2 regions of the Rhodoferax sp. GT1R46 genome follow, and region 1 is predicted to be linked to the other one. Evidence: predicted binding sites of a transcription regulator. Region 1 holds the regulator's gene; the other holds the start of a gene.
What was found. The regulator FNR, encoded in region 1, switches genes on or off when oxygen is low (the NO sensors DNR and NnrR bind a similar motif). The targets are predictions, from matches to a motif close to TTGATNNNNATCAA.
Positions count from the first base shown of each region.

Region 2: a site for FNR is predicted at 1,449-1,462, ahead of AC097W_RS04535 (DUF3149 domain-containing protein). Genes of this name have one in related genera too.

Region 1 covers NZ_JBWMBC010000006.1:243,889-248,654, reverse strand. Annotated here, with positions in the region: gene hemN (oxygen-independent coproporphyrinogen III oxidase) at 4-1,398, opposite strand; gene fnr (fumarate/nitrate reduction transcriptional regulator Fnr) at 1,596-2,315, shown strand; gene AC097W_RS14820 (hypothetical protein) at 2,337-2,627, opposite strand; gene AC097W_RS14815 (FixH family protein) at 2,679-2,948, opposite strand; gene ccoG (cytochrome c oxidase accessory protein CcoG) at 2,959-4,383, opposite strand; gene ccoP (cytochrome-c oxidase, cbb3-type subunit III) at 4,451-4,766, opposite strand, start outside.
Region 2 covers NZ_JBWMBC010000001.1:958,987-963,752, reverse strand. Annotated here, with positions in the region: gene AC097W_RS04550 (hypothetical protein) at 1-186, opposite strand, end outside; gene AC097W_RS04545 (DUF6691 family protein) at 215-832, opposite strand; gene AC097W_RS04540 (YeeE/YedE thiosulfate transporter family protein) at 834-1,364, opposite strand; gene AC097W_RS04535 (DUF3149 domain-containing protein) at 1,519-1,671, shown strand; gene AC097W_RS04530 (Crp/Fnr family transcriptional regulator) at 1,682-2,386, opposite strand; gene AC097W_RS04525 (rhodanese-like domain-containing protein) at 2,535-2,987, shown strand; gene AC097W_RS04520 (hypothetical protein) at 3,041-3,265, opposite strand; gene AC097W_RS04515 (thioredoxin fold domain-containing protein) at 3,262-3,750, opposite strand; gene AC097W_RS04510 (MBL fold metallo-hydrolase) at 3,747-4,667, opposite strand.

The sequences.
Region 1 (4,766 bases):
ATGCTAAATGATCTTGGAAAAACGCGCCCGTGTGCGGTCTGTCTGCAAATAACGGTCAAACACCATAGCCACCGCACGCACAAAAAACCAGCCCTGAGCGGTGACCTGAATACCGGCGGAATCAACAGTGACCATGCCTTGATCGGAAAGATCCGCAAGCGCTTCCAGCTCTTTGGCGAAATAGCTTTGAAAATCTACCAAATAGGCCAGATTGATCGACTCGAACTGCAATTCGCCCTGGCACATCAGCGCCATGATGACGGCACGGCGAACCAAGTCATCGCGCGACAGTGCCAGACCGCGCACCACGGGGAATCGTCCTTGGTCGAGGAGATCGCAATACTCCTCCATCGACTTGGCGTTCTGGCTATATGTCGCGCCGATCCGACCAATGGATGACACGCCCAGGCCAATCAGGTCGCAATCTGGCTGGGTGCTGTACCCCTGGAAATTGCGGTGCAGGCGTCCCTGGCGCTTGGCCACAGCCAACGCGTCTTCCGGCAAGGCAAAGTGATCCATGCCGACGTACACATAACCCGCACCCATGAACGCAGCCAGCGAACGGGACAGCATGGACACTTTGGCTGCCCCACTGGGCAATGACACAGTAGCAATGCGCCTTTGCGGCTTGAACCGTTCTGGCAAATGGGCGTAGGCATAAAGGGCAATCCGGTCGGGGCGCAACTCGTTGACCTGCGCCAGTGTGCGATCAAAGGACTCCGGACTTTGTTGGGGAAGTCCGTAGATCAGATCCACATTGATCGACTCAAACCCGCGCTCGCGTGCGGCCGCCACCAGAGCAAACACCTGCTCGGCAGGTTGCACTCGATGCACTGCTTTTTGCACCGCCGGATCAAAGTCTTGCACCCCAAAGCTCAGCCGGTTGAACCCAAGCTCGGCCAGGGTGTCGAGCCTGGAGGCGTCGATGGTTCGGGGGTCCACCTCAATGGAGTATTCGCCCCCAGGTGCAAACGTGAAATTGCGACGCAACATGGTCATCAACTCACGCAATTCGTCGTCACTCAAAAATGTAGGACTACCCCCACCAAGATGGACCTGACTGACTGTTTGGCCCAAACCGATTTGGGCCGTGTGCAAATCAACCTCACGGCTAAGGTAGCGCAGGTACGGCGCTGCACGGTCATGGTGCTTGGTAATGATTTTGTTGCAGGCACAGTAATAACACAGCGACTCGCAAAACGGGATGTGTACATAGAGCGAAAGCGGCAAGTTCATGGCAGCAGCGCCACCGCGCCGCATTGTCAGGGCCTGCGCGTAGTCATCCGCCGTAAATGCTTCGACAAAACGGTCTGCGGTTGGGTACGAGGTGTAGCGCGGGCCCGCCACGTCGTATCGACGCAACAAATCATCATTTATGGTTTCAGCAACTGGTTTCATGAACGCTCCAAGACAAGGGCTACTGTGCCGCCATTTGACTTTCCATCACTTGATTTGCATCAAGAACTTCGAAACTGGGTAAACTGGCCTGTCACTTACACTAGGTGAAATCCATGCCTGATCAAACATCCAAGCCCAACTCAGTCGCCGAAACCCGGGTGCCCCTTGCCGCGCATGCCGATTCCAAGATGGTCGCGATGAGCCCTCAATCCATCAAGGTGGCCTGCTCCAGCTGCAATTTGCGCGAACTGTGCATGCCGCTGGGGCTCAGTCCGGCTGAGCTTGATCGCATTGACGACGTCGTGGCTAGTCGACGCAAAGTCAAACGTGGAGACATACTTTTTCGCAATGGCGAAAGGTTTACCAGTCTTTACGCCATTCGCACCGGATTTTTCAAAACCTGCGTGGCTTCTGAGGATGGCCGGGACCAAGTTACGGGTTTTCAGATGGCTGGCGAAGTGATCGGGCTGGATGGCATTGTTAACGACTATCACACCTGCGATGCGGTGGCCCTGGAAGATGCCGAGGTATGCGTCATGCCCTTTGACCGCATTGAGGAGCTGTCGAGAGAGGTCAACGCCCTGCAACGCCATGTCCACAAGATCATGAGCCGCGAAATCGTCCGCGAAAATGGAGTGATGCTGCTGCTGGGGAGCATGCGCGCGGAAGAGCGCCTGGCGGCTTTCTTGCTGAATCTGGTGCAACGGCTGCATGCGCGGGGGTTTTCGCAATCCGAGTTGGTACTGCGGATGACGCGCGAGGAAATTGGAAGCTATCTTGGACTGAAGCTGGAAACCGTCAGCCGAACTTTCTCAAAATTTGTGGAAGAAGGCATAGTGGAAGTGAAGCAGCGCCACGTCCGGATACTCAATACCGATGCACTCAAAGACATCGTGAACCCCAAGGTTTGCAACTGACTCTGGCTGTTGCACCTGTAATCAGCAAGAACCCTGTTTGGGGCAGCCGTCCGGACGGTCCGTCTCTGGCAGAGGGCAGCGATTGACCTCAAAGGGCGACATGGACAACAGTGTGGTCAAGGCGCTTGAAGCCATGGTGAGACCCCAAAACACAAAAAATGCGACGGTGTATACCCCTTGGCGAGACCAGTCCAGCGGCTGACCAAACCAGTGCAGATCCTGCGGGTCAATCATCGCAAAAACCAGTATTTCCAGCGCGCCGGCCACCAGAAACGCAGGCCAGATAATCCACATCAGTCGTTGCTGCAGCATGTTCTTCTCCTCCTGAGGACTGGGCATTTCAATGTGGAGCACCTGATGAAATCACGGCGTTTTGGGGGCAGGAACACCGGTAGCCGCATGATTGCGCGCCTGTGTGGCGGGTGCCAGACTGGACGGGTTGTCACCCAGAGTCTTGTTGATTTCTATTCCCTTTCGGTAATAGTCTTCGTCCAACACCGGATCTTTACCGACCAATGCCAGATAGAACGTCACAAATGACGCGACGACCACGATTGCGGGGCCGGAGATGACAAGCCAGACGTGACCGAACTTCCACCATGGACGCGCGGGATTCAGGTTGGATGGGGTCATGGGAAACTCCTTAACGGGGAACAATGAAAACAGATTTTTCCGACACATGGCCCTGTGAGCCTTGTGCAGAAATTTCGAAGTGAATAACGTGAGAACCTGGAGGGGCCACCTCATACGGCGCATCAATCCGAACGGCCACCCACCGCGCCTGAGTGGACTCTACGACGACTTCATCGTCAGAGACGACTGCCAAACCGGGCAGACCTTCGACCGCAATTCGGAAGCGCTGCGTAGACTCGGTCGCATTCATTACCTGAAGGCGGTAGACATTCTCAATGCGACCGCCGTCCACGACGCGTGCCAACACACCCCGATCACGAACTACATCGACCTTGAATGGGGTCCGCGTAGCCAGGCTCAAAGCCATTGCGATCACCACCGATCCAAGAATCGCCGTGTAGACCAGCACCCGTGGGCGCAGCACATGGCGCAGGGTCTGGGACCCCGTCCAGTGTTGGCTCACTGCGTTTTGGGTCGAGTACTTCACCAAGCCCCGTGCGTAACCCATCTTGTCCATGACCGTGTCGCAAACGTCGGCGCAGGCACCGCACCCAATACATTCGTATTGAAGCCCTTTGCGAATATCAATGCCGGTCGGACAAACCTGAACGCACAGACTGCAGTCCACACAGGCACCGAGTTTCAAAGTAGACAGATCTGCCTTTCTGGACCGTGCACCGCGAGGCTCACCGCGTTCTTCGTCGTAGGTGACGATAAGCGTGTCTTTGTCGAACATGGCGCTCTGGAACCGCGCGTACGGGCACATGTGCTTGCACACCTGCTCGCGCATGAAGCCCGCATTGCCATAAGTGGCAAAACCGTAGAAGAAGGTCCAGAAGATTTCCCACGAACCCATGTTGAGCTGAACGAACTCCAGACCCAACTCCTTGATCGGGGTGAAATAGCCGACGAACGTGAAGCCCGTCCACAACGCCACTGCGAGCCACAAGAGGTGCTTGCCAGATTTGCGCAGAACTTTGTCGAAATTCCACGGGCCCGCATCGCGGCGCATGCGCGCAGATCGGTCGCCTTCCAGCTTCTTCTCTATCCAGAGAAAAATTTCAGTGTAAACCGTCTGCGGACAGGCGTAACCGCACCACAAACGCCCGGCGACCGCCGTAAACAGAAACAGCGACAAAGCCGAAATGACCAAAATGCCAGTGAGATATATGAAGTCCTGTGGATACAGAACCAGATTGAAAACATAGAAGCGCCGTGAGCCCAGATCAAACAGCACAGCTTGTCGATGACCCCACTCCAGCCACGGTACGCCATAGAAGACCAACTGGGTCAAAAAGACCATGCCCCATCGCCAGTTAGAGAACAGACCCGAAACACTGCGCGGATAGATCTTCTTGTGGGCCTCGTAAAGCGACACCATCTCCGCATCGGCTCCCTCCGGTGGTTCAATGGGCCCCTTGTCAGGGGACTCCATAATGGGGATGACCTTGTGAGACGGTGTTACTGACGGATCCACAAAATGTACTTTCTACAGCCCGCGTTTATTTTGCAGGGGCGTTATTTGACAGACCCCAAACATAGGATGCCAAAACACTGATCTGGCTGGCATTCAACTTGTCCGCTTGTGCAGGCATTTGATTGACTTTTCCGTTGTTCACCATGGTGACAATCGCGTTTTCGCCATAGCCATGCAGCCAGATGTTATCGGTCAGGTTAGGGGCGCCCAATGCCTGGTTACCTTTGCCATCCATGCCATGGCACGCAGCGCAGACCACGAACTTTGATTTGCCCAGCTGTGCGCGCACTGAATCGTGTGGACTGCCCGACAGACTCAATACGTAGTTGGCGACGTTCTTC
Region 2 (4,766 bases), on a different contig from region 1:
TGGGCCACAGGGATTGCCTGGGGCACAAGGGTTCTCAGCCTTCTTTCCATCTTTTGCCGCACTGGCGGCTGCAGCGGGCGCGTCTGCTGCCAGCACTGCGGGAGCCGGTGCCACCAGCGCGGTGGCCAGCATCAGTGCGGACAGGGTCTCTGCTAATTTCGAGCGGGAAACTGTGGATTTCTTCATCGGTAAAACTCCGGGTGTTGTTGAATAGTCAATGGGAGCTTGGAGAGCCCGCGCCTGCGAGGGCCTGCTCAGCCGTTACAGGGCCAGCAGAACGTCTCTCGAACCACGAGCCAAAATAGAACACGGCCACCAGGGCGGCAGAAAGAATCGCCAGCATGGTCACTTCGGAAACACCGAAAGCGTCTGTAAAGGTGTCACCCGCCTGCACTTCCCACATGCCCATGAGCGCTTCAATGGCCGGCCCGTAGAAGCCAGCAAAAATTACCGTTCCCAGCAGCAAGCCAACCAGGAAAACCAGTGCGTCGAGTCGGCCCGAAAACAGCCCTACCACGGATGTACCGGGGCAATACCCGCCCACCGCGAAACCTGCGCCCACCAAAGCGCCACCCACGGCTGAGGCCATGAGCAAGGCGCTGGGCACAAACACGGCATCGGCCTGCATGAGCCCCGCCGCCTTGAGACCGTAAAGACCGAAAGCCGCCACCACAATGGCGGTGAACATGACCTTGAAAACCGACCAGTCGCGCAACTCGAATTGCGCGGTCAGCTTGGCGGGGCTCCCAAATCCTGCGTTTTCCAGCACAAAGCCAAACAGGACTCCGCACACAAGCCCGGAAATCACACCTGCATCATTGAATGGAAACATCTCAGAGCCCCTTCACCAAACGGCTGGCAATCAGGCCAGTCGCGAAGAACAGGCCCAAAAAAACAAAAGCTGCGATCCCGAGCGTGGCCGCGCCCGACAGGCCCAAGCCGCTGGTGCAACCAGCCGCTACACGGGCACCAAAGCCAGAAACCAGGCCTCCACCCAAGGCTGCCAGCAAACGACGCGGCGTACCCACACTGCGCGCACCATCCAGCTGAACCCGAAAACGGCCACCCATGAAGGCGGCTGCCAGCGCGCCAATAGCCACACCGATAACTTGCCAGGTGATCCATGAGGACAGAGGATTACCGCTCTCCACCATGGGACCAAGGTAGCTGTTTGCCTGCGTTGCGGCGGGGACCACCGTCCAGCCCAGCCATGCGGTCATGCGGGTGGTGGCACCCGTAGCGCCAAGGCCGTGACCCGTCAATACGAAGGTCAACAGCAAGACCAGGCCTAAAGCAACGCCAGCGACCAAAGGCGGCCAGAAAGGCCTGACTCTACTCCCGGCAGATTGGACAGAAATCGACATACGCAAAAGCCTCAAATAGAATTTATACCCATACCAGTATAGGTAATTTTATTTTAGCGTGGTACGAGGACAAACCCTGATTCATTGATCAGGATCATGCTGATCGCCGCTTCACGGGGTCACACTGCAAGCTCTGATTAAAAGAGGTATCACCATGAAACTGCTGACCGATCTGTTCTCTACCGACTATGGCCTCATGAGCATCAGCGGGATAATTTTTATGCTCGGTATGGGGGTATTTTTCCTGCGTTATTTCAAACGCAAAATGGCTGAAGACGCTGCTACCGCAGCCAAGGCTGCGAGTTAGGGGCTTGCTTTCAGGCGGCAAGCAAACAATCCAGATTGAGGATGCGGTAGACGCGACCGCATTTGTCCAGTGGCTCCAGAGCCTTTTCCCGCACCAGTGCGCTGACCTCGCGACTGACCGTTTCCATTTTGAGGTCAAGCATGGCTCCCATGTCTTCACGCGCAAAAAGCGTAACCGTCTGGGCATCCACCAGGCTGCGCATCTTCAGCACCAAATTGCAGACTCGTTTGCGCGCAGAACCAAAATTCAGATCTGCCAACCAGTCGTCCGCCTCCTTGAGGGTGCGAGACCACTTACCCATCAGGCTATGGTGCAAACGCGGTGACTGCACACCCAGCTTGTGGATGACCGACAAGGGAATCCGGCAAACGGAAACCTCGGTCAATGCCACCGCGTCGGTTTCGTGGCGGGAGGTCGCTAGTGCCTCCAGGGCAATCACGTCACCCGGCCGAAGCACCCGCACGATGCGCTGGCGACCATCCGAGGTAGAGCGTACCAATTTGATCATTCCAGTGCGTAGCGTGAATATGCCTAAAGCCGCCGCTCCTTCCTGAAACAAGCTCGCACCAGCGTGGAACTCCATGTCGTCAATCGGCGCATGGATGAGCCCGAAGTCTTCTTCGTTGAGATCAGCAAACAGCACCATGTCACGGATGCTACAGTTGCGGCAGTCGGAGGTGCCCTTCCAGGCGGATTCAGTTTTTATGGGGATCATGTTGCCTTGCACGGTACGCAGTTTTGCGCTCCAACTCCTTGCAGGAATGGGCGCATGACTGGATAATATCGCTACACGCTTATAAATGAAAGTAGAAACGATGACACACTCCGTTCCAGCTACGCGCCTTGATGTCCGACCACGGAGAATGGCAGCTCTTCTCCTGGCATGCGTGCTCACGGTCTCGACATTCACCAACGCTCATGCGCAGGACTCGGCAGGGGTCAAGGCGATGGAGGACTATCTGGACTTCGTCGATTACGGCGGTGCCACCATTTTTCCAGAGCAGATTCCCGCCGCAGACTGGAAACGCTTTTTTGTGATCGACGCACGCGATGCCGATCAATTCAGCAAAGAGCACATCCCTGGCGCGACCAACATTGAATGGCGCAAAGTGCTGGCAGAGCGCAGCCGCATCCCCAAAGACAAGCCGGTCCTGATTTATTGCAACACCGGATCCCTGTCATCACAGGCGGGGCTGGCATTGCGCCTGGCTGGCTATGACAACCTGCGCATCCTGCAGGGCGGCTTTGCAGAGTGGAAAGCCAAGGGCGGCTTTGAAGCCAACACCCGTGCGGCCGGTGCCATCCCCACCCACTGACACGCACCGTAAATACTGAATCCCCCCGGGGAAACACTAGCAGTGGCTACCCACTACTCGCGGCGCGCCCGGTACCAGCCCAACAAGCGTAGAAACAGAATCAGCAGAGGCACTGAATGCAGCAGCAGATCGAAGATATCAATCGGCCGCACCAGAGTGCCGGCTGAGAGCATGCGAAATTTTTCAATCAGATGAGGTTCTGGCGAGATAGGGGCAATGGCCAACCAGCCCGCGATCACAGCCAGCCAGATTAGCGGAATTCGGTTGATAAGCTTCATGACTTGACTGCCGCCCTGGCCTGCTGCATTCGTTGATCCAGATAGGCACCATAAAAGTCTGGCAGGTAGCCGCCCTCCAACCGTTCTGCCACCTCTTTACCGCCAGCACCGAAAAACAAAATAGTCGGCGCCACCTTGATGCCCCATGCCCGCACCAGCTGATCGTGGGTCACGGCTACACGTTTGAAATCGCGCACCACCACAGCGCTGCGCATATCGATCTGGAACACAGGAACACCCTCCTGGCGGCGCAGGGGATCAAAGTAGTGGTCTCGCGCCACACGACAAAACGGGCAGCCTTCCAGACTGACCATCACAACCAGTGGTTGACCGATTTTTAATGCCTTGGGCAATTCATCGGCCAGCGAGTCTGGCGCCGGCAAGGCCGGACTTGCGGCCCAGGCACGGGGGGTCAGAGCCGTTGCGAGGCAACCGGCCGCGAGGATCAACTCTCGACGCCCGAGTCCATTTGGGCGTGCCGTCATTGCGCAGCTCTTTCCATCAGCAAATACGTGTTGTAAGCATTCATGCGATTGGCCACACGAAACAGCGGCAGGTGCTCAAACTTCATCCAGTCGGTCGCGTCATAGGCTTCTTCGAAAGGCAGCATGTTCTTCGCTGCCTCACCCATCGCAGAGCGGAGGTAAATCAGGTAGTCCCGAGTCAATTCCATGTCCTTGCGCGCTTCCGATGACAGGGGTCCATGACCAGGAACGATCACCGCGGTGTCGAAAGAAAGCAGGGTTTGCAGCGCTTTGATCCAGTGCCCGCTATCCGCCTGACCTACATAGGGAATGCGACTGCGGAAAACCAGATCACCTGCAAACAACACCTTCTCATGCGGCATGTAAACCACCAGATCTTCCGGCGTGTGCGAGGGCCCTACCGGCTGCAACAGGAAGTGAACACCACCGACGACCAACTCCTTGGGGCCATCAATCCATTCATCTGCAGGTACCAGACGGGTTGTTTCATCAATCCACGGTGCGAGCTCCTGGCGGGACGCCTCCAGCCGAAGGCGGGCAGTATCCGAATTCAAGTATTCCAGCGCAGCGCGGTGCGCAATGATGTGTGCGCCCTTTGCCTTGAACGCCTGAAGACCGTAAATATGGTCCGCATGGTAGTGGGTAACGATCACATGGGTCACGGGAAGAGGTGTGATTTTGCGGATCTCTGACATCAGGTGCTCCGCCAATGCCGGCGAACCCAGCGAATCGATGACCACCACACCCGCAGGGGTTACAACGAACGCCGCATTGGAGATGAAATTCTGATTGGCGCTGGACCCCAAGGCCCCCAAGCCTTCAACATACCAGGACGACGGAGATACGCGCTGCGCAACCATGGCCATGGTCTGCGCAAACGCCGGCACCATGGGACCGAACGCAGCCAGCAAGACCATCAAGTAGTGCCTCGCATGCCGCAGAAGGGTTTGCTGGGTCGGAAAATTCATGGGATCTCCTCGCAAAACTGGAAGTTGCATTTTTTCAACAGGGTGAAT